DNA from 3 places in the Propionispora hippei DSM 15287 genome. Region 1 is predicted to be linked to each of the others. Evidence: predicted binding sites of a transcription regulator. Region 1 holds the regulator's gene; each other region holds the start of a gene.
What was found. Region 1 encodes HrcA, which represses chaperone genes, less so after heat shock. Its sites were predicted from a motif close to TGTTAGCACTCNNNNNNNNNGAGTGCTAACA; they were not measured.

Region 1 (8,080 bases):
TTGTCGGTGTCAATGCGGCGGAGCTGCAGATGAATGGACTTACCCGGCGCCATGAAACCGTGCAGGCCTTTAATGTCAGGCAGCAGGACCCAGGTTATTACGCTTTCTATTTATTTGGCGCTTCCTATTTGGTTCAATCCGATTATCCGCTGGCCATGCTCAACAATACCGATACAGAAATCGTTGTTACGGCCGGGACACGACAATGGGGAATTCCTGTCCGTTTATGTATCAATGCGGCACCGGAATTTGCCCTGCTTGATTTATGGTCCAGGCAGTTTAGCGAGGAAGCGGTGCGCACCAAGGTTCAATTGCACGCTTATGTACAGGCGGCAAGCCAGACCTTATTTGAACTGATCAGGAAGCAAAGGTAACACTTGCGGTATGAAGGCGGCAGATGATATAATTTTAAAAGTATTTACATCAGAGGAGAGGCGCCTTCATGAATTCAGCTAATATTAGAAATTTCTCGATAATTGCCCATATTGATCATGGAAAGTCAACTTTGGCTGACCGGATTTTAGAATATACCGGTGCGCTTTCTGCCCGTGAAATGGAAGACCAGGTATTAGACCAAATGGAACTGGAACGGGAACGGGGCATCACCATTAAGGCGCAGGCGGTGAGGCTGTCGTATAAGGCCAAAAATGGTGAAACCTATATGCTCAACTTGATCGACACCCCGGGGCATGTCGATTTTACTTATGAAGTGTCCCGCAGCCTGGCTGCCTGCGAGGGAGCGTTGCTAGTAATTGACGCGGCGCAGGGGATTGAGGCTCAGACGTTGGCTAATGTCTATCTGGCCTTGGACCACAATCTGGAAATTGTTCCTGTTATCAATAAGATTGACTTGCCCAGCGCCGAACCGGAGCGGGTCAAGCAGGAAGTGGAGGATGTAATTGGTCTGGATGCTTCGGAGGCTGTACTGGCGAGTGCCAAAACCGGTATTGGCATTGAAGAAGTGCTGGAGGCGATCGTAGCAAAGATCCCTGCCCCGCAGGGCGATAGGGAAGCTCCTTTGAGCGCGCTTATTTTTGACTCTCATTTTGACCCGTATAAGGGAGTCATCGCCTATGTCCGGGTGATGGATGGTACGGTTAAGCCGGGCATGAAGATCAAAATGATGGCGACGGACAAAAGCTTTGAAGTCACCGAAGTGGGAATTTTCCGGCCCTTTCTTGCCAATGTGGATGTGCTGGAACCCGGACAGGTGGGCTTTGTTGCCGCCAGTATTAAAAATGTTAAGGATGCCCGGGTCGGGGATACGGTTACAGAGGCGGAGCGTCCGGTAAAGTCACCCCTGCCAGGCTACCGGAAAATCACACCCATGGTATATTGCGGCTTATATCCGGTGGACAGTGCCGATTATGATAATTTACGGGATGCGTTGGAAAAACTTCAGCTAAATGATGCGGCGCTGGTATTTGAGCCGGAAACCTCCATTGCCTTGGGCTTTGGTTTTCGTTGCGGTTTCTTAGGTCTCTTACATATGGATGTGATTCAGGAACGGTTGGAACGGGAATATAATTTGACCTTAATCACTACAGCACCCAGCGTTATTTTCCGAGTGACCAAAACGGATGGTGAAGTTTATGAAATAGACAATCCGTCGCATTTGCCCACCCCTCAGGAGATTGATCATATTGACGAGCCTTATGTTAAGGCAACAGTGATTGTTCCCAATGATCACGTGGGTGCGGTCATGGAGCTTTCACAGGAAAAACGCGGCGAGTTTAAAGATATGAAATATTTGGACGTTGCCCGTGTGATGCTGACTTATCATTTGCCGCTCAGCGAAATTATTTATGATTATTTTGACCGCTTGAAATCTTCTACCAGAGGCTATGCTTCGCTGGATTACGAATTGATCGGCTATCAGACCTCCCAGTTGGTCAAACTGGATATCCTGTTGAACGGTGAGCCGGTGGACGCCCTGTCGATCATCGTGCACCGGGACAAGGCGGCTTACCGCGGCAGACAACTGGCGGAAAAGTTAAAAGAAATCATTCCGAAGCAAATGTTTGAAATCCCGATTCAAGCGGCTATCGGCAACAAAGTGATTGCCCGGGAAACCGTCCGGGCCATGCGAAAAGATGTGCTGGCGAAATGCTATGGCGGGGATATTTCGCGTAAACGAAAACTGCTGGAAAAGCAAAAGGAAGGCAAAAAACGCATGAAACAGGTAGGCAGTGTGGAAGTTCCCCAGGAAGCCTTTATGGCAATTCTTAAGATGGACTAGCGCCGATGAAACTGGGCATTTACGTTCATATACCTTTCTGCCGCCAGAAATGTTTGTATTGTGATTTTCCGTCCTTTACCACTGATAGTCAGCTATATTCCACTTATATTACCGCTTTGTGCCGGGAAGCCACTGGCCGGAGCGGTATTTTCTCCCATGCCGTGGTTGATACCGTTTTTATCGGCGGCGGCACGCCAACCCTGTTGTCGCAGGACCTGCTAAACCAGATTCTTAGCTGCTTAAGGGAAAACTATCGACTGAGCGACGAAGTGGAAATTACGATAGAAGCCAATCCGGGGACGGTGGACAGGGCTAAGCTGCAGACCTTGCAGGCACAGGGTGTCAACCGGATCAGTTTTGGCGTACAGACTTTTGCGGAGCGCTTATTGCCTCAAATCGGCAGGATTCATTCGGCGGCAGAGGCAGCCCGGGCCGTAGAACTGGCACAGGCTGCGGGATTTGACAATATCAATGTTGATCTGATGTACGGCTTGCCGGAACAGACAGTGCAGGATTTACAGGAAAGCATCGACCGTGCTATCGGTATGGGCGTCCGGCATCTTTCGGTATATGGGTTGAAAATCGAAGAGGGGACGCCCTTTGCTTCGCTACATGAGCAGGGGCGGCTCGCTTTGCCCGAGGAAGAGATCGAAGAGGCCATGTATGAGCTGGCTGTGCATTATTTACCGGCTCGAGGCTTTAGACGGTATGAAATATCCAATTATGCCCCGGCGGGCTGGGAATGCCGTCACAATTTAAAATACTGGCATTACCAGCCTTATCTGGGATTAGGCCTGGCGGCCCATTCTTTTTTTGACGGTCAGAGGCTGGCGAATACCGTTGACCTGCAGCGATATATCGACTTCTTTTCCAGTACTGGTGGAGAAAAGCAGGAATTTCCTGTAGCGGTTGTGGAAAAACTGGATAGAGAGACGGCCATGGCTGAATTTACCTTTTTAGCGCTGCGAACCAGTAACGGCGTACATATCCCTGAGTTTAATACTTGCTTTGCGGCAGATTTCTTTAGTCAATATAATAAGGTTATCACTGCGCTCCGCCGGCAGAAACTGCTCGAGGTAACAGAAAAAAACGTACGCCTGACAGAACTGGGGATGAAGTACGGAAATGTGGTTTTTGGCGCTTTTTTACCGGATACTTAGTAGAGGCTTGTTTGTAAATTATCCGAAACGCCCTGACGGTGTTTTTGTGCCGTACTTCGTTACCATGTTTTGAAGTAAGGGCCACTATTCCTGTAACATGTTGTCTTATTTGGCGCAAAAATCACGCACCTAAGATCATTTCGTTAATTTACAAACAAACCCCAGTTGCTATCTTGACAGTTGGCGTAAGGAGTGGTATTTTTTTAATAGATATTAGCACTCTATGAGACTGAGTGCTAACAATGGGGGTGGAGTTATGTTAGATGAGCGTAAACGTAAAATTTTGCAGGCAATCATTGATGATTATATTTCCACCGCTGAACCTATTGGCTCACGAACAATTGCTCGCAAATATGGCTTGGGAATAAGTCCGGCCACTATCCGGAATGAAATGGCCGATCTTGAGCTATTAGGCTACATTGAACAGCCCCATACCTCAGCAGGGCGAATCCCATCGGCTAAGGGATACCGCTTTTATGTAGATTGTTTAATTGAACCGCAGACCATATCGGAACGTGAGATTAGTTTGATTGATAACTGGTATCATGCCAAGGTGCAGCGTATTGAAGAAGTATTTCAGGAAACGGCGAAGATTCTTTCCCGGATGACCCGAAATATTTCCATGGTATTGGCGCCGCAGCTTTCGCAATATGTCTTTAAATATATTCAGTTTCTGCCGCTGGACGAACGTCGCGTGATTTTGGTGGTAGTAACCGATACCGGCTTTGTAGAAAACAAGATTATGAATACGCCGCCGGGAACCTCATTAAAGGATTTGCAAAGAATTGCCGAAGGCATCAACAGTCGTCTGGCAGGATTGCCTTTTGACCGGATTCAGACTTCACTGCTGACTCAAATCAAACAGGAGCTTTTGCCGAGCGAAGAATTTTTGGATACGGCTTTGCTTATGATCAAACAAGCACTGTTTGCCGAGAAAAATGAAAAGGTGTATCTGGGTGGCACTACGCAAATGCTGAATCAGCCGGAGTTTCGTAACCTTGACAAAATCAAAGGCCTGTTGACCATGCTGGAAGAAGAGCGTTTGCTCTGCGATATCTTGCAAAAGAAAGAAGACGACGGTGTCATCATCACTATTGGTCAGGAAAATAAGTATACCGGAATGCAGGATTGCAGTGTTGTGCAGGCCACCTATCGCCTGGACGGTCAGATTGTCGGCACCGTGGCTGTCTTAGGACCGACACGGATGGAATATCGAAAGATTATCAGCATTCTTGATTTTATGCACAGCCATTTAGGTGAAATATTGAAGAAATACAAGGTGTAATTTGTATGATACTGGTCTGTCGTAGACCAGTATGATGGCGGCTGTTCCGCCATATACATAGGAGGACGAACGATGAATGTAAAGCAGGCCGGGAGTGGTTCAGACGTTGATGAACGGTTGACCGCCCTGGTAACTAACTCCAACGCCGTCCGGGCTGTTACGGCGGCTGTCGAGGGAACCATAGGTCCCAAGGGGCTGGATACCATGCTGGTGGACCGGGCAGGCGGTGTGATCATTACCAATGACGGTGTCACCATTTTGGATAAAATGGATGTTAATCATCCGGCGGCTAAAATGCTGATTAATATTGCCAAGGCTCAGCAGGAAGAAGTGGGCGATGGAACGACAACGGCTACGCTGATTGCCGGCGCTTTGGTGGCCGAAGGAGTAAATCAGGTCCTGCGGGGTGTGCCTGTAGCCCGGATTATTGAGGGAATCCGATTCGGCGTCCAATATGCGGTTGAACAATTGGCGCAGCGAAGTTTACCGATAGAAAAACTGGAACAGCCGATTTTGCATAATATTGCCATGGTTGCCGGCCGCGAATACGAGGATATTGCGCGACTGGTAGTTCAGGCGGCCCGTTTAATCGGTTCGCCCAAGCTACAGGATAAACATTTTAGACTGTCGGAAATTATTACGGCAAAGGTTGGAGCCGACAATGAAGTGTTTATGGGGGTTGTCATTGACAAAGAACGGATGAATAAAGAAATGCCGCAAGCCATGGACAATGCGAGAATCCTGATTATTGATGATGCCCTTGAACCGGAAAATATCGGTGACGAGGCTTTGGGGACCGAGGCGGGATTCAGGCGGTACCTTGATTTGCAGAATGAATTTCGTGCCAATATATTAAAAATTGTCGAGCAAAATATTAATGTCGTTCTAGTTGATCGTGGTGTTCACGCCGATGCTGAAGAAATACTGACCGACGCAGGGGTTTTGGTGGTGCAGCGGATTGCGGCAAAAGAACTGCGTCGGGCGGCCGATCATACCGGAGCTAAAATGATTAAGCGGACCGGTTTGAAAAAAGAAGCGGGTGAGCTTGTTAAATACATTGGATATGCCGAGAAGGTCTATGAAGATGAAAAACTGGAGCAGCTACGCGTTGTTGGCGGCCAGGGGAAACCGATGGCAACCATTTTGGTCGGCGCATCAACCCAGGAGGTTGCGGGAGAAAGGGAGCGAATTGCCAAGGACGCGGCCTCCAGTGTGCAGGCAGCGACAACCGGTGGGTATGTTCCCGGCGGTGGCGCGATAGAAGTGGCTGTGGCCCGCGCCCTGGAGCAGACGCGCACTCGGGTCAAGGGGATGGCTGTTTATGGCGTGGATTGTGTGGTCAATGCCCTGAAGCACCCACTGGCCCAAATTGTCGAGAATGCCGGCTATAATCCGCTGGAAAAGGTGGAGGAAGTAGTAGCCGCGCAAGTTGGAACCGGCCAGGATTGCCTGGCTATTGATTGTGAAACAGGCTTGATTGCCGATATGCTGTCATTAGGTGTCGTAGACCCCGTACCGGTAAAGATTCATGCCGTTAAGGCGGCCGGCGAAGTGGCTATAGCTATTCTGCGGATTGATACCATTATCAAGAAGCGAGAGGATAATGCCGCCTCTAAAGATCAGGACCCATCCGATTTTTGAGTAGGCTACTATATAGGTGAGGTGAAATTATACATGTCGGAAAATAAGGAAGCCAATGGCTGCGAGCAGGAACTGGTTTTAGATGCAGAAGAAAAGGAAACCGTTGAGGGTGACGAAGCTGCCGGGACTGGCGCAGCCAGTGAAGCGGAAGTAGAACGCTTGTTGGCTTTGGTGGAAGAAAAGAATCAATTGGTCAATGAACAAATCGACCGTTTCAAACGTTTGCAGGCGGATTTTGAGAATTTTAAGCGCCGGACCCGGCAGGAAAAAGAGGAATTATCCAATATTGTTGCCCAGAATATACTGGTAGAGATTCTACCGGTCATCGATAACTTCGAGCGGGCTCTGCAAAGTGCTGTCGCGCAGGATGCGGCAAGCGTACTAGCCGGTGTTCAAATGATTTATCGTCAGTTTGCCGGTGTGATGGATAAAGTCGGACTGACCGCCATTGAGGCGGTTGGCAAGCCTTTTGATCCGCAGCAGCATGAAGCAGTTATGCGGGTAGAAGATCCGGAGCAGCCGGACGGGACGATTACCGAGGAACTACAAAAAGGGTATAGTGTCCGAGGCAAAGTGGTTCGTCCCAGCATGGTAAAAGTGGTAAGCAATTAAAAATTTTACATACAAAACTTAGGAGGTATTTGCAATGGGAAAAGTTATTGGAATAGACCTTGGTACTACAAACTCAGTGGTTGCCGTGATGGAAGGCGGCGAGCCGGTCGTTATCGCTAATGCGGAAGGCAGCCGGATTACTCCTTCGGTTGTCGGCTTTTCGAAAACCGGGGAGCGTTTGGTCGGCCAATTGGCAAAACGTCAGGCCGTATCCAATCCTGATCGCACGATTAGTTCCATTAAACGCCATATGGGAACGGCCCATAAAGTCCGTATTGACGATAAAGATTATACGCCCCAGGAGATCTCGGCCATGGTGCTGCAAAAGCTCAAAGCTGATGCCGAAGCATATTTAGGAGAAACGGTAACTCAGGCTGTTATTACCGTGCCAGCTTATTTTAGCGACAGCCAGCGTCAGGCTACGAAAGATGCCGGAACGATTGCCGGTTTGGAAGTGCTCCGGATTATCAATGAGCCGACGGCGGCGGCGTTAGCTTACGGGCTGGACAAAGGTGAAGATCACACCATTCTTGTGTTTGACTTGGGCGGCGGTACTTTTGACGTGTCCATACTCGAATTAGGCGACGGTGTGTTTGAGGTAAAGGCTACTAACGGTAATAACCGTTTAGGCGGCGATGACTTTGACGAACGAATCATGAACTGGCTGATTAGTGAATTCAAGAAAGAATCCGGTGTGGATTTGTCGCAGGACCGGATGGCCGCCCAACGGCTTAGAGAAGCTGCAGAAAAAGCAAAAATTGAACTTTCCGGCGTGTTAACGACCAATATCAACCTGCCGTTTATCACCGCGGACCAAACCGGTCCCAAGCATCTGGACATCAATTTGACCAGAGCTAAGTTTGATGAATTAACCGCCGATCTGGTGGAAGCTACTATGAGTCCAACTCGTCAGGCTATGACCGATGCCGGTTTACAGCCAAGCGAAATTCATAAGGTCATTTTGGTGGGTGGTTCCAGCCGTATTCCGGCTGTGCAGGAAGCGATCAAACGCTTCTTAGGCAAAGAACCGCACCGCGGCGTAAACCCTGACGAGTGTGTGGCCGTTGGCGCTGCTATTCAGGCAGGTGTCTTAGTCGGTGACGTAAAGGATGTCCTGCTTCTCGATGTTACGCCGCTGTCTTT
Region 2 (8,080 bases), on a different contig from region 1:
TCAGAGTGTTACCGGGTTTAAGCTATAAAAAAAATGTAGGGGCGGCTAGGGCCGCCCGATACATTACTACAGCTTGGATTCATATTGTTCAATCATTTTGCGAACCATGTGACCGCCTACCCGGCCGCAATCAGCGGAAGTCATTGTGTTCCAACCCTGGGAGCGAACTCGTTCGGCAATTCCTAACTCTGACGCAACCTCTAATTTCATCTGATCTAAAGCGTTTTCTGCAGACGGATTCACAGGTTTTCTCGAACGTGCCATAGTGGCTTTCTCTCCTTTTTAGGCGTGATTTTGTATCGCATGATTGTCGCCTGATTCTAATGTGGCATAAATTCGGTCGAACGATACCATGAAATTAATAGCAATACGGAGGATTACAGGATATGGGTGACGCTATACGACAACGATGCCTTACTCTTGCATTGGAAACTAGCTGTGACGAAACATCAGCGGCTATTGTTGCCGACGGGCGGGTCGTATTATCAAATATTATTTCTTCGCAGATTCCGGTGCACCAAAAATTTGGCGGTGTCGTACCGGAAATTGCTTCTCGCAAACATATTGAGAATGTGATGGCGGTGGTTGATGAGGCGTTGTCTGTGGCCGGAGTCGGCTTAAACGACCTTTCAGCCATCGGAGTGACCTATGGACCAGGGCTGGTTGGTGCCTTGCTGGTCGGTGTTTCCGTAGCTAAGGCGCTTGCCTTTGCGACAGATTTGCCGCTGATTGGTGTAAACCATCTGGAAGGGCATATTTTTGCCAACTTTTTATCGCATGCTGCTTTACAGCCACCTTTTATCGCCCTGGTAGTATCTGGCGGGCATACTTCCTTAATCCAGGTCAAAGACTATCATTCCTTCGAGCTGCTGGGGCAAACCAGGGATGATGCGGCAGGGGAAGCCTTTGACAAGATTGCCCGGGTGCTTAAACTGCCTTATCCGGGTGGTCCTCACATCGACAGGCTGGCTCAGCAGGGAAACCCGGCGGCCATTGCCTTTCCCCGGGCTCTTACAGGCCAGAAAAATTTCGAGTTTAGCTTCAGCGGTTTGAAATCGGCGGTTATTAATTACATTCATAACGCCGAACAGAGAGGAGAACGAATACCGCAGGCTGATTTGGCGGCCAGCTTTCAGGCGGCGGTTGTCGATGTATTGGTTAATAAAACCATGCAGGCCGTCCGGCAGTGTCAGGTAAACCAAGTTGTTGTAGCCGGCGGCGTAGCCGCTAACAGCGCTCTTAAAAGTGCTCTTCAGGAAGCCTGTGACGCTGCAGGACTGGCATTATACTATCCCGACCCCATTCTTTGTACGGATAACGCCGCGATGATTGCTTGTCGTGCTTATTATCAGTATTTACAGGATGACTTGGCAGATTTGCACCTAAACGCCCGGCCTGCTTTGAAATTAGGGAACCGCTGAAGTAATAAGACTATTGACCTGAGCGAGATTTTTTTTGCCTGGTAAAGCAGTAAAATGGGAAAAGGCTGGAGCTGTTTTAGGGGCTTGCTGACGCCGCCAGGTGGAAGAAGGTCCGTCAGGATGAGCGGTCAAAATACACCTGTGGTCGCTTAGACGCTTGAAGAAGAAAGATGTTTGCATTGACTGTTTTCTTGTGGCGGACTTATGTGGTAAATATTTATGAAAATTGAAGCTTTGTTGTTTTAAATTGTCCTAGGAAACAAGGAATTTTTAACCGGTAGGTAGAATAGATATACTTTGAACCATTTTTGGAGGTACTTGTATAGCCATGAGTGTAGTAGGAGATATATGCAGAAAAATAACTACACTGCAATCAACGCAGATTGAATTGTTAGAAAATATCACTGCCAATATGGGACTCATGGCAGATTTGGCTCATGCGCAGGTCACCGTATATGCTAAGGCGAGTGACAATAATTTTGTTGTTATTTTGTCTCAGGTCAAACCACATACGAGTTTTATTCAGCGTAAACCCAGCTTGCTTGGGTCGACCGTACATATTGCGGAAGAGCCGCTGGTTGCCCGTACCTTTGTTTCCGGCCAGTCTATTTGCGGACAGCGTGAATGGGCTCTGGGCATGTGGATGGAAATGCGAACTTACCCGATCTTTGATAACGATGACGATATTATTGCGGTTATCAGCTTTGAGGCCAGCTCGGATGAGGTGCGGGCAGAAGGCCATGGCATTTTAGTGGAAAGCGCGTACATGCTGCAGACAATTTTGCGGGAAAGGTCCAACCGCAAGCTGTTTCGGCCACTCTCAGCCAGTGATGGCATCCTGGTAATTGATGAGAAGGGACAAATAATTTTTGCCAATTCGGCCGCTACCAGTATTTTTAAAGTTTTAGGTATCTCGCATATTGTGGGAAGGCGTTTCTATGATCGCCATGTGGATATGCGGTTGGTTCAAAAGGCGATTCGCAGCAAAGAACCCAGTGAGGTTGAAGTGGAAGCCGGAGGAATGACGCTGGTACAGCGGGTGATTCCGATTGTCAGTGATGCCGGGCTGGTCGCCCGGGTAGTTGTTATTGTCGCCAATGTAACGGAAATAAAGAAAAAAGAAAAAGAGCTTTTGATCAAAGCGGCTGTTATTCAGGAAATCCATCACCGGGTTAAAAACAATCTGCAAACGATTGCCAGTCTGCTTAGATTGCAAGCCCGCCGGACCAAGTCGCAACCGGTTAAAGCAGCTTTGCGGGAAAGTGTCAACCGCATTCTTAGTATTTCTGTCGTGCATGAATTTTTATCGCAACAGGATGCCGAATTTATTGATGTGGCGGAAGTCGCGCGCAATATTCTGGATATGGTGATTCAAAATATGCTGGAGCCGGATTTTAACCTGCAAACAATTTTTAACGGGAATACAGTCATTCTGGCTTCAGAAAAAGCCAGCAGTTTGGCTTTGGTCATCAACGAATTAATCCAAAATTCTATTGAACATGGTTTTATCGGCCGTCGCGAGGGTATGATAGGTGTGGATATTGCCACGTTGGAAAAAACGTATCAAGTGGATATATATGATAATGGCATTGGCCTGCCTGAAGGCTTTAGCCCGCAAAATTCAAACAGCCTGGGGTTACAGATTGTGCGCACTTTGATAGAAGACGATCTTGGCGGCAGTTTTCAGCTATACGCCAATAATGGGACTCATGCGTGCATTACCATACCCCGCGAAGTGGAAGGAGGGAAATAATCATATGCAACCTTTGCGCATTGTGATAGCGGACAATGAATCGATTATCCGCATGGACTTGAAGGAAATACTGGAAGAAGCCGGGCATACCGTGATCGGTGAAGCCAACGACGGGGTGAAAGCGGTGGAATTGGTGAGAAAGCTGCGCCCCGACCTGGTGATCATGGATATAAAAATGCCGGAGATGGATGGAATTGCGGCTGCAAAAGTTATTTCCAACGAAAAACTTTCACCGGTTTTGCTGCTTACTGCATTTAGTCAAAAAGAAATAGTGGAAAGGGCAAAAGATTCAGGTGTGTTAGCCTATCTGGTCAAGCCGGTCAAAGAGGTGAATTTGTTTCCTGCAATGGAAATTGCCCTCTCAAGGTTCCAGGAAATTACCGAACTGGAGCAGGAACTGGAAGGCGTTAAAAACTCTTTGGAGACCCGTAAAATTTTAGACCGGGCTAAGGGTATTTTGATGGATGCCTATAATTTGAATGAAAGTGAAGCATACCGCCGTATTCAGCAGTATAGTATGAGTAAACGGAAATCTATAAGGGAAGTGGCTGAGGCGATTGTAGAGTCCGTCACAAAAAAAAGATAGTAAACCCGGCAGGCTGCTGCTGGGTTTTATCTCATAGGCCGCCTTGCGAGCATTGCCTGCCTGTTTAGCGGCGAGTGTGTAACTCTCAGGGAAGTCCGGTTAGGATCTCTGAGAGTTTCTTTTGCAATTTGAATAAATGAATAAATTTTCCAGACGGGGTCATACTAGGGCATGTAATCAAACTAATGGAATGATTGATGCCGAATGATTTTTACGCCCGGCGAATTATACTCTAAGGGGGAGTGAATTTCCAGCCTTTTTCCTTCTCGTCAGTCAGCCTGCTGCCGGCATGTCCCGCTTGCCCGTCTTGGGGGGCTGTGCAAATAGCTTTATCATTCTCCTGGTGTTTTAAGGCTGACAAGGTGCTAGAATAGGAAAATTATGCTCAAGTTATAAAAAAAGTGGATTTTCCCCCAGAAAGCTCTTGATTTTTTTGTGCAAATTATATATTATAATTTATGGAATTAGCACTCAACCTTAGTGAGTGCTAACAAAAAAATTATAAATGACAAACACGATAAAGGGAGGTCATTTTCATGATTAAGCCATTAGGCGACAGAGTAATTGTTAAAGTTGTGGAAAAAGAAGAAAAGACAAAAAGCGGTATTGTATTGCCGGACACTGCTAAAGAAAAACCGCAGGAAGGTAAAGTGATTGCTGTTGGCACCGGCAAGGTATTGGATAACGGCCAACGGGTTGCGCTTGATGTGAAAGAAGGCGACAGAGTCATTTTTGCTAAATACGGCGGAACAGAGGTCAAATTTGATGGACAGGACTATCTCATCCTCAGTGAAAGAGATATTCTTGCTGTTGTAGAATAATAAAAATCAATTATGGGAGGTAATACATAATGGCAAAGCAAATTATATTTGACGAAGAAGCACGCCGCGCACTCGAAAGAGGGGTAAATGCGCTTGCTAATGCTGTAAAAGTAACTTTAGGACCGAAAGGCCGTAACGTTGTTCTTGATAAAAAATTTGGTGCACCGACCATTACCAATGATGGTGTAACTATTGCCCGTGATATTGAACTGGAAGATCCGTTTGAAAATATGGGTGCTCAGCTTGTTAAAGAAGTTGCCACAAAAACTAACGATGTAGCCGGTGACGGAACCACAACCGCTACTTTGCTGGCTCAGGCTATGATTCGTGAAGGTATGCGCAATGTAGCGGCTGGCGCTAATCCGATGATCCTGAAAAAAGGCATCCAAAAAGCAGTAGAAGCTTTGGTAGCTGAAATTAAAAAGAACGCCGTAAAGGTAGAAACGAAAGACGCCATTGCTCAGGTTGCTTCGATTTCCGCCGCCGATGAAGAGATCGGTACGCTGATCGCCGAAGCGATGGAAAAAGTAGGTAAAGACGGTGTTATTACGGTAGAAGAGTCCAAGACTATGGGCACTGATCTGGAAGTAGTAGAAGGTATGCAGTTTGACCGCGGCTATATCTCTCCTTACATGATCACCGATGCCGATAAAATGGAAGCTGTGCTGAATGATCCTTACATTTTAATCACCGACCGTAAGATTACCGCTATTGCTGATTTACTGCCTGTACTGGAAAAAGTGGTTCAACAGGGCCGCGAGTTGCTCATTATTGCCGAAGACATTGAAGGCGAAGCACTGGCTACGTTGGTAGTAAATAAACTTCGTGGCACCTTTAAAGCCGTGGCTGTTAAAGCTCCCGGTTTTGGCGATCGCCGCAAGGCCATGCTGGAAGACATTGCTATCCTGACCGGTGGCAGCGTTATTACCGAAGAGCTAGGCCGTAAGCTGGACAGCGTGGAAATCACCGACCTCGGCCGGGCCCGTCAGGTTCGCATCTCTAAAGAAGAAACCACTGTAGTTAACGGTTCCGGTTCCTCCGACGAGATCAAAGCCCGTGTAAATCAAATTAAAGCACAAATCGAAGAAACCACTTCCGACTTTGATAAAGAAAAACTGCAGGAACGTCTGGCTAAATTGGCTGGCGGTGTGGCGGTTATCCAAGTAGGTGCTGCTACCGAAGTAGAATTGAAAGAAAAGAAACTGCGCATTGAAGATGCATTGAATGCTACTCGTGCCGCTGTTGAAGAAGGTATTGTCGCAGGCGGCGGTACTACATTCATTGATATTCAGACTGTACTGGATTCCCTGACCCTCATCGGTGACGAAAAGACCGGTATGGAACTGGTGAAACGCGCCATTGAAGAACCTGTCCGTCAGATTGCTAACAACGCCGGCTTGGAAGGCTCGGTTGTTGTGGAAGGCGTGAAAAAATCCGGCAAAGGAATTGGCTTCAATGCGTTGACTGAGGAATATGTTGACATGATTAAGTCCGGTATCGTTGACCCGGCCAAAGTTACCCGTTCCGCGTTGCAAAACGCAGCCAGCATTGCTGCTATGGTGTTGACTACGGAAACCCTGGTTGCTGACAAACCGGAAAAAGATAACGGTGCTGCTGCTGCCGCTGCTATGGGCGGTATGGGTGGCATGGGCGGTATGGGCGGCATGATGTAAGGTGCGCTTTACAAACCAGTAAATAAGCTGGGTATGTTGCTCCCATAACTCCAATGTTAACGATTTGTTAACGAGATTTGTAAAAAATATTAGAGGTTGTCCATAAGTTGACAAAACTTGTGGGCGACCTCTTTTTCATTGTCTTGGTGGCATGTAAATGGTTGTCCTAATAGTCGCAACATTTCACGTTCTGTTTTTTCTTAAGCTTACGGTTAATAGAGCTGGGGTCATATGATAATAAGAAGACATAGTGCATATACACTAATTTCGTGTAGCTTCATATAATGGTAACAAAGGACCGAAAAGGAGGGACAATATGAATTATCCCAGATATCGCTGGAATAAAGCGCCAAATATAATTGATTATGGCCCGAAACCTTTTATTGTAAATATAGAACAGGCGACAAAACAAAATAAGACATTTCGCACCACGATATGGACGGGCGATTTTATGCAGTTAACTCTAATGTGTATCCCTGCTGGCGGTGAGATCGGACTGGAGATTCATCAGCATCTTGACCAGTTCATTCGTATTGAAAAGGGGTTAGGTCTTGTAAAAATGGGCATCCACAAAAATGATTTGTGCTTCCAGAGGAATATCGGTGCTGGATATGCATTTATTATTCCGGCAGGGACGTGGCATAACTTAATTAATAAGGGAGAAGGTTCCTTAAAACTGTATTCAATTTATGCGCCACCTCAACATCCCCAAGGAACCGTGCATGTTACAAAGGCTGATGCCGAGGCAGACGAACATGGCTATTAAGAAACAGCCTGCAGATAGTCCGGTCAAAATTTACATTTATTGCGAATTTTTTACAAATACGATCATTACACGATATTATTGTGAGAATTAAGTTTTATACTGCAATTAATTTACTTTCCGCCCTTGGTGATGAGTGTAAAATGCGAACAGTAGACAGAGCAGGAAGAGAATTAATTTTGCCTTTAGGTGCTATGACTCGCGCTATTATTGAAATATATTATTATTTATGGCCGGATTGATCCTTATTTTTAGAGCCTCACAAAGTGAAAAACTTTTGTGAGGCTCTTTTATATGTCTACAGATGCCTTACACTTTTCTTTCGCTATTGAAAAAAGAGCTTGTTTTTAAGAAAATCCAGGTGATACAAGACCACCAAAGGAAAAACACAAAAAGCGAAACATAGGGGTAAAGCCAAGATCGGAAATCAAATAAGTTTGCATTCCTTACCAAAAGTCCATAACCAACGCTGGCGCAGGAAAAAGTGAAAATATAGGGGTAACGGAAAAGTTTCTTTTTGGGGAAAAAGTAAAGAAATAACATGACAGTTGTAAGCCAGCTTGCCGGAGAAAGAAAATTCTGGCCCCAAGCAGCAAACAGTCCCATATTCTTAAACCACATAATATGAAGAACGTTCTGAAACAGACTAACAATAAGAACATCGCCAAACGCTCCTAATAGAAAACCGTAAATAAAATATTCTTTATAATCTTTTTTCGGAATAAAAATCAAAGTGAAGGAAAAAGTCACAAGCAAATATACTGGGTAAAACAAAAGTGTTACAAGCTCCATCGTGGTTTGTTCCCTTCTTGTCAGTATTTTATAGTATGGTGCCTTAGGGGGGAGAGTTTTATGCAGGTATGGAAAGGAGCGGCGATATGAATCGATCTTTTTGCTCCGTCGGGCATATTGGAGAGCTTTGCTGCATAAGTAGTATTGGGCGAGGTTCTTGCGGATAAGGGGGCGAAAAGATGATTTTTGATTTGCGGCGGTTTAAAACATTCCGGCATTTATTTTACAGCGTAGTCGGCTTGCTGGCGATTAGTACGGTATATATTCAGGT
Region 3 (8,080 bases), on a different contig from region 1:
TTTCGTCTAAAATAACAAAGGGGTCCCGGCAGCCTTCGTGGCGATTGTAGGCCTCCGCCTGATTTTCATAATACTCGCTGCCGCCGACCGACAAGACCGGATTATACTCATACTTATGCCACAGCTTCAAATCCTCTGACCAAGCCACCCCGATGCGCTGCGTATGACCCATATACCCGTTTTCCAATACTTCCTGACGGCAGCGGGAGGTGTAAAACATATAGTAACGGCCGTCTTTTTTTATTGTGCACCCGGTCCAAATGGACACGCTGTCCCAATCAGCCGGATTTTCACTGGCCTCCAGCACGGTTCCCCGGGGCTGCCAATCCCTCAGGTTTTCCGATACGGCATAACCGACGCTGGCCGCGCTATGCCGCGAATGGGCATCCTGTTTTAGGGGAGCCTGCAAATGGTACAGATGATACTTGCCGGCTTCGGCAAAAAGCCAAAAATCCCATAAGAAATACCCGCAAGGGGCATATGTTTTATTCATCTTCACGAATCCTCTTTCCCTGACAAAAATTTTCTTTCCCGATCAGCTTGGCCATCGGGAATCCCTAAAATCCAGGCGGCACTAAACGCACTGACAAAAGCGATCATAAAGCCGGCAGCATATAAAAGTACATCACCCTCCTGAATGATCGCCAGTAGCGACAGGGCCGACAAGCCCAGACTAATGGCCTTCACCTGCATCATGGCAATGAAGCCGCCCCCTAAGGCGCCGCCAATAGCGGCAGCCGCAAACGGCCTTACTAACGGAAGATTTACGGCAAACATGATAGGTTCGGTAATACCTAACAGGCATACGGGAAGAGCGTTGACAATCACCCGTTTTAGCTGGCGGTCAGCGGTTTTAAAATACACAGCCAAGGCAGCGCCGGCCTGTGCCGTGTCTGCCATGGCAAATATGGGCAGCAGCATATTAACCCCTGTCTTGGACAGCATATCCAGATAAAGCGGATTAAGTCCCTGGTGCATTCCCGTGGTAACAATGGTGGAATATACCGCCCCCAGCATCATACCTGTAAAAAAACCGCCCTGATGTATGGCAAACAGAACCACGCTGATCACACTGTCCGATATCGCCGCCCCCAAGGGCTGTAAAATGAAAATCGTGGCAAAACCGGTGACAACCAGTGTCAGCATTGGCGTCAATATCAACGCCAATGCCTGGGGGACCTTGCGGCGGAGGATTCCTTCCACAAGACTCATAAACCAAACCACCAAAAGAGCCGCTATCACGCCGCCGGCGCCGCGCTGCAGCGACGGTGAAATCCCACCGACTGCTAAAGAATGCAGTTGTTCAAGCGACGAGTGCATTAACAACCCTGCCGCCGCACCGCCCAAGAGCGGTGTCCCGCCAAACTCCCGCGCCGCGGTCACACCAACCAGCACAGGTAAAAATACAAAGACCGAACTGGCAAAAAGCTGTAATAATTGCGAAACCTGATTATCTACACTGACTACACCAAGCCGTTGCAGCAGGGAGTTAATTCCCATCAGCATGCCGCTGCCTACCAATACGGGAATTAACGGCAAAAACACATTGGCAAGCCGCTTCATGTACCCAGGCAGGCCAACCGGTCGAATATCGGCAGCCTGGTCTGCCTGATTTCCCAATGACAACTGGTGCTGCATTTCATGATACACGTCCAGCACAACGCCTGTACCCAGAATGATCTGAAGCTGTCCGGAACGGAAAACCGCTGCCACCACTTTATCCAATCCTCTCAGGCTGGCCAGCTCGGCCTTGCCGTCGTCCCGCAGGGTGAGGCGCAGCCTTGTTGCGCAATATTCTATATCGATCACATTGCCTGCACCGCCTATCCGGCTCAGAATTTCACCGGCCAATCCGGTTTTATTCATAGTAGCTTCCTCCCTCCGTACAGATCATTCAATGCCTGATGTATAGTATTATTCTCGCCTGCTGCTTTGTCCTGCCGTCGTAGGACAACCTAAGCCCGGGCCTTGCCAAACATGGACTGCACCCGTTCCGACTCCTTCGCTCCTGCCAGCCAACTGGCAGCAAAAGCGCCGCCAAAGGCAATGCACATACCGATGACATAATGAATCATCGCTGCCGGTTGAACTATCGAAATACCCGGTATGCCGGTAAGGCCCACAGCCGTCATCCCCACCTTCATAGCCACCACATATGCGCCGCCCAGGGCCCCGCCAACAGCAGCGGCAGCAAACGGCTTGCCCAGCCTGATGTTGACTCCGAAAATCGCAGCTTCCGTAATGCCAAGTAAACAGGAAGTCGCCGCCGGAATCGCAATAGCCTTGATTTTCTCATCGGTAGTCTTAAAATACACGGCTAAGGCAGCTCCGCCTTGAGCTACATTAGCCATCGACCAGATCGGCAGCAAATAATTCAAGCCCACGTTCTTTATTAGTTCCATTTCAATGGCATGAAAACTGTGATGAATGCCGGTAATAACAATCGCCGAATATACGCCGCCGAATAGCAGGCCGGCAAGCGGACCGGCCTGGCTGTATAAGCCTGTCAACCCAAAGGAAATGCCGCTGCCCAGCATCCGTCCAAACGGACCGATGGCAACCAGAGCGACAAACCCGCTAATGGCCAGTGTCAAAAATGGCGTCAACAGAATATCCAGGGCGTTAGGCACTGCTTTTCGGATATTTTTTTCGACAAACGCCATAAACCATACGGCAATTAGCACAGGCAGCACGGTTCCCTGATAGCCTACTGCCGCAATAGCCAGACCGAATACATCAATAGTGCCTTTAATGCCGCCGCCAACGGTCCAGGCATTTTGCAAATCAGGATGAATCAGCAGACCGCCTAAAACTGCCGCCAGAAAAGGATTAGCGCCAAATTCCCTGGCCGCGCTGAAAGCAATGAGCACAGGAAGAAAAATGAAGGCCGTGTTGGAAAACATATTGAGGATATGGATGATTCCTGATTCGGGATTAATCCATTGGAATGTGCTGAGCATCCCCAGCAGTCCCATCAAAAAACCACTGGCGACAATGGCCGGAATAATCGGCACCAGCACATTGGACAGCACTCTTGCCAATCTTTGCCACGGATTCAGCTTTTTCATGGCGGCCTGGGCCGCTTCACCGGTAGACGATTGACCGACATCGGCGATAGCAAGCAGCGCTGCATAGACACGGGTTACCACACCTGTCCCCAGAATAATCTGGAATTGCCCGGCATTTTGGAAACTGCCCTTCACTTCCGGAATATTTTCAATGTTACTAACCTGCACCTTACTCTGATCCTTAATCACCAGCCGCAGTCGCGTTGCACAATGAGCGGCGCTTTCAATATTTTCTTTACCGCCTACTTCCCGGAGAATTTGTTCGGCTACTTTTTTTACGTCCATCGTCAATCCCTCCATACTTATAATTTTTCTAAACGGTTCGTACTCAAATGCCAGTGCTGCCCGTTCACCTCCTGTCTGTTGCTAAAAAGAAAAGACCTAAGAACAGAGAGCCACGAATTACAGTGGGTCTCTGGCTTAGGTCTTGCCTGCCTTACCAGTCACAATCCTCAAATATTCAGTTAAAAATCAGCCACTTTATGAATATGCAGCGCAATGTAAGCACATTCCGCATCGGGGAAGGTCAACCCATACTGCGCCTCCACATAGGCTCGCAGCCGCAAAGCACATTGGAAGCTGGGGCCGCACTTTTCTTTAATCACCTGATAAATATCATCATCCATTCCGTGAAAGGGCTGCTTATTCAACAAGCGCTGAAAAGCAAAACGCAAATGAGTGACCAGCCGCTGATAAGGGAGACTTTCTTCCGCCAGCGTAAGATCAAAGTCGCTGACAATGATATCCACCATATCCCGGATGGCATAAGACACATCGACAGGCACGGTCAACTCGTCACAACCCATACGGGCTGTCCTGACATGAAGCGCAATAAATCCGGCTTCGTCCTCTGGAATGGTCAGTTGCATGGTTTGACTGATTAACCGCTGTGCCCAGGTACCGATGGCATATTCTTCCGGATACACAGCCTTGATCTGCTCCAGCAGTTCGTTGTGTATACTCATGCCCGCCGTAATTCGCTCAATAGCAAAGGAGATATGATCAGTCAGTGCCACATGAATGTGCTCATTTAATTCTGTGTGCAGTGTTTGCTCTGCGTGACTAATGATTTGTTCCGCCAGATGAATATGTTCTGCCGGCAGCGTCTCCAATATTTCCTTGAATTTTTTATACTCCTGATTGTTCGTCATGGTAAATATTTTTTCTATTTTACTGCGATCAACCAGGTCATTGGCTTTCTTCTGAAATCCGATTCCCAGTCCCATGACTACTTTCTCCACGCCGTCATCGTCTATAATTAAGGTATTATTATTTAATACTTTCTTAATTCTCATCTGCCTTCTGCCTCTCCAGACGATTTTAACGTGCCGGTGCCGCAGGGCACGTTTGTAAAAAAACGGAATGACCCATGGCGCGAGTGATTTTTGCGCCAAACAAGGCACCATGCTGCAGGAATAGCGGCCCTTATGTTAAAACATGGTAACGAAGTATGGCACCCTAAGCACCGTCAGGGGCGTATCGAGTATTTTTGCCAACAAACCCTAAGTCAAATTTCCGCTTCCAGCAGCACTGTACTGCCGCTTTTTGCTTCCGGTTCCGTACACAGTGTCAATGCCTTGCACAGCTCCGGATTGGTTATGATAACCGGGGTGACGGCACTGGTGGCCCTGTCCTGCACCAACTCAAGCGAGAATTCGACCAACACCTGACCGACCGACACCCGGTCCCCCGCCTGGACCAGGCAGGTAAACCCTTCGCCGTTCAGTTCCACCGTGTTGATACCGATATGAATTAATATGTCCAGTCCTTCCGGCGTAGTTAACCCGACGGCATGTTTTGTAGGAAATATGGCTGATATAGTACCAGCGGCCGGCGCTGTAATCCTGCCTTCCGTCGGTTGAATAGCCACCCCTTTCCCCAGAAACTGAAAAGCCGGATCGGGTAGTTGACCAAGCGGTACAATAGCCCCGCTAACCGGAGCGGTCAGTCTTACCACTACCGGCGCCTTCTTAAACAAGCCCTTGAACACGACGTATTCCTCCTTACAGTATACTATAAATCAAATAACTAGTGACTGCGAAATTTCCGCATCAGCCTATGGCGTATCCGCCGACAGGCAAAGGATAAAAATAAAAGACCTAGCAAGATAAATACACCTTGGTGTATCCATCCAGTCTAGGTCTTGCCTGCTTAACCAGTCACAATCCTCAATATTGACTTTTATATCCATAATATACAAGTAATTTTTACTACTGTCAATACTAAAGAAAAATATCCTTCTCCCGCTTATCCGCTTCCGGTCTTATATTCCTGACTGGCGTTAGTCCGTCACCAAATCCCTGGCTACGCTTGCGCTTTTTTCCGCACTCCTTGAAGGCAATAAAATTCTCATTGGCGTATCTTCGCTTTAAGTAACGCAAAGTATCAAAAAAACCAGCAACAGCACAATTTAAGCAGCTATTTTAATTACCAGGCAATAAAATTCCCATAAAAAAGTAAAAAACCCCGTAAAAACAATTGATTTACATCGGCAATCCGGTTATGATATAAACAAAGTTAGCACTCAAGCAGATTGAGTGCTAACAGCATGTTAAGACTGACGAAAAGGAGACTCGCATCATGACCCAAGAAACAAAACCTAAACAAACGCGGGAGTTTCAAGCCGAAACCAAGCAACTGTTGGATTTAATGGTTCACTCTATTTACACCAACCGGGAAATTTTCTTGCGCGAACTCATTTCCAACGCATCGGACGCGATCGACAAAGTACGCTTTGAGTCTTTGACCAATTCGGCATTGCTGGAAGGCAATTCGGACTTTGAAATTTTCTTAGTGCCTGATGAAACCACTCACACCCTGACAATCTCCGATAACGGCATGGGAATGACCTATGAAGAAGTCGTTGAAAATATCGGCACTATTGCCAAGTCCGGCACGAAAGCCTTTCTTGCCAAGCTCAAAGAAAAAGAAACGTCACCCGATCAGGAACTGATCGGCCAGTTCGGCGTTGGTTTTTATTCCGCCTTTATGGTCGCGGAAAAAGTAACCCTCTTAACCCGCGCTCCCGGAGAGGCCAGGGGAATCCGCTGGGAATCCACCGGTGACGGCACTTATACCATTGAAGAATGCGATAAAGAACAACGGGGCACCACTATTATTCTCACCTTAAAGGAAGAATTCCGTACCGGCGAAGAAAACTTCTTGCATACATACACCCTGCAATCGCTGGTCAAAAAATACTCCGACTATATCCGTTATCCGATCAAAATGAACTTTACCAAAGAGGAACAGCCAAAGGATGCCGACGGCAAACCCATCGAAGGTTCCGATCCCATACAGACGGTGGAAGTCCGCATCTTAAACTCGATGACACCGCTCTGGGCCAAAAATAAAAACGAAATCACCCGGGAAGAATACGACTCCTTCTATAAGGATATGTTCCATGACTGGGAAAACCCGCTGGAAATCATTCATTCCAAAGCGGAAGGCACGGTGGAATATACCAGTCTGCTCTACCTGCCGGCCCGGGCCCCCTTCGATCTCTATGACCGGGATGCCACCAGCGGTATCCGGCTGTATTCCAAGCATATTTTCATTATGGAAAAGTGCCAGGACCTGCTGCCGGACTACCTGCGTTTTGTCCGCGGCCTGGTCGATTCGCCCGATTTCTCACTCAATATTTCACGGGAATTGCTGCAGCATAGCAAACAACTAAAACTGATCGGCAAGAACCTGGAAAAAAGCGTACTGAAAACACTGGAGAATCTGCTGTCCAAGGATCGCCCCAAGTACGAGTCTTTCTGGAAAGAATTTGGCCAGGCCTTGAAAATCGGCGTCTATTCCGACTATCAAAGCCGGGATAAGCTAAAAGGCCTCTTGCTCTTCCCTTCATCCCATTCCACCGACGGGCTCACCTCGCTTGACGAGTATGTGGGACGGATGCCGGAAAAACAGAAGGTCATCTACTATGCCACCGGCAAAGACCGCTCCTCGGTAGAACGGCTGCCGCAAATGGAATTGCTGAAGGAAAAAGGCGTCGAAGTGCTCTTCCTGTTCGACCGGGTTGATGAATTCACCATTGACGCCCTGCAGGAATTTAAGGAGAAAAAATTCCAGTCAATCAGCCGCGGCGACCTGCAACTGGATGATTTAGAATCACCGGAAGCCAAGCAGGATGCGGAAAGCCTTTCCAAAGAACATGAGCCGCTGCTGCAGGCGGTTAAAGAAAAACTGTCCGGAAAAATTACCGATGTCAAGATCAGCAGCCGTCTAAAATCAAGCGCCGTTTGCCTGGTCAGTGACAATAACGGCATCAGCCTGTCGATGGAACAAATTTTGGCCGAAATGAACAAGGCCCCTTTCAAGGCCAGCCGGATTCTGGAGTTGAACCCCCATCACGAAGTATTTGCCGCTTTGAAAAAAGTATATGATGCCGATCCCTCAGCCGAAGCCTTCACCGACTACTGCGACCTGCTCTATACCCAGGCGCTGCTCATCGAAGGAATCCTGCCGGACGACCCCATCGGGTTTGCCAATAAAGTGGCCAAATTAATGGCTTATAGTGAAAAATAATCAGCCCTATAAAGCAAAAAACTCCCTGTGACAGGGAGTTTTTTGCTTTATAGCATTAACGTTCGCACAGGTACATTGGAGCCATGCCGTCTTCTCAGCTTCAAACGGATGTTTTTAGGTGATAGGCTGCCAGACACATTTCGTTGCCCGCAACACTTCCACACAAACAAGTTCCAAGGCCGCACAAATATCATCTTCCCGTCGGGCGTCTTCCACCACCACATAGCAGTAATAGCTGAAATTAGTTGCCTGAACCCGCTTTACCCAAGTAATAGAAAAGCTTGCCCGGTTGGCAAGGTGGATGCGCATAAGTATCTCCAATTGATCAAAAGGCAACTCTGTGGTAATCAATAATTTCTTTACCGTTTCCCGCATACTATAAACTCCCGCAGCTTTTTTTATCCTCATATCCGGTATGTTTCGCTACGTTGAGGGCTTGCTCCTCTATATTACAGTAAATGCGGTTTCGGTTCACCGAT

Region 2: a site for HrcA is predicted at 4,223-4,253, ahead of groES (co-chaperone GroES). Genes of this name have one in related genera too.
Region 3: a site for HrcA is predicted at 5,584-5,614, ahead of htpG (molecular chaperone HtpG). Genes of this name have one in related genera too.

What each region holds. Positions count from the first base shown of each region.
Region 1 is NZ_FQZD01000004.1:191,244-199,323, forward strand. Features, by position in the region: gene F3H20_RS00990 (hypothetical protein) at 1-374, shown strand, start outside; gene lepA (translation elongation factor 4) at 443-2,239, shown strand; gene hemW (radical SAM family heme chaperone HemW) at 2,245-3,399, shown strand; gene hrcA (heat-inducible transcriptional repressor HrcA) at 3,656-4,684, shown strand; gene F3H20_RS01010 (TCP-1/cpn60 chaperonin family protein) at 4,757-6,325, shown strand; gene grpE (nucleotide exchange factor GrpE) at 6,359-6,937, shown strand; gene dnaK (molecular chaperone DnaK) at 6,972-8,080, shown strand, end outside.
Region 2 is NZ_FQZD01000005.1:229,753-237,832, forward strand. Features, by position in the region: gene F3H20_RS03015 (alpha/beta-type small acid-soluble spore protein) at 67-264, opposite strand; gene tsaD (tRNA (adenosine(37)-N6)-threonylcarbamoyltransferase complex transferase subunit TsaD) at 387-1,421, shown strand; gene F3H20_RS03025 (sensor histidine kinase) at 1,750-3,174, shown strand; gene F3H20_RS03030 (ANTAR domain-containing response regulator) at 3,179-3,760, shown strand; gene groES (co-chaperone GroES) at 4,297-4,581, shown strand; gene groL (chaperonin GroEL) at 4,611-6,254, shown strand; gene F3H20_RS03045 (cupin domain-containing protein) at 6,571-7,020, shown strand; gene F3H20_RS03050 (hypothetical protein) at 7,327-7,809, opposite strand; gene pdaB (polysaccharide deacetylase family sporulation protein PdaB) at 7,989-8,080, shown strand, end outside.
Region 3 is NZ_FQZD01000011.1:107,371-115,450, reverse strand. Features, by position in the region: gene F3H20_RS08150 (glycoside hydrolase family 68 protein) at 1-493, opposite strand, end outside; gene F3H20_RS08145 (PTS transporter subunit EIIC) at 496-1,866, opposite strand; gene F3H20_RS08140 (sucrose-specific PTS transporter subunit IIBC) at 1,956-3,353, opposite strand; gene F3H20_RS08135 (PRD domain-containing protein) at 3,533-4,363, opposite strand; gene F3H20_RS08130 (PTS sugar transporter subunit IIA) at 4,576-5,058, opposite strand; gene htpG (molecular chaperone HtpG) at 5,649-7,601, shown strand; gene F3H20_RS08120 (hypothetical protein) at 7,716-7,976, opposite strand; gene F3H20_RS08115 (bifunctional diguanylate cyclase/phosphodiesterase) at 8,051-8,080, opposite strand, start outside.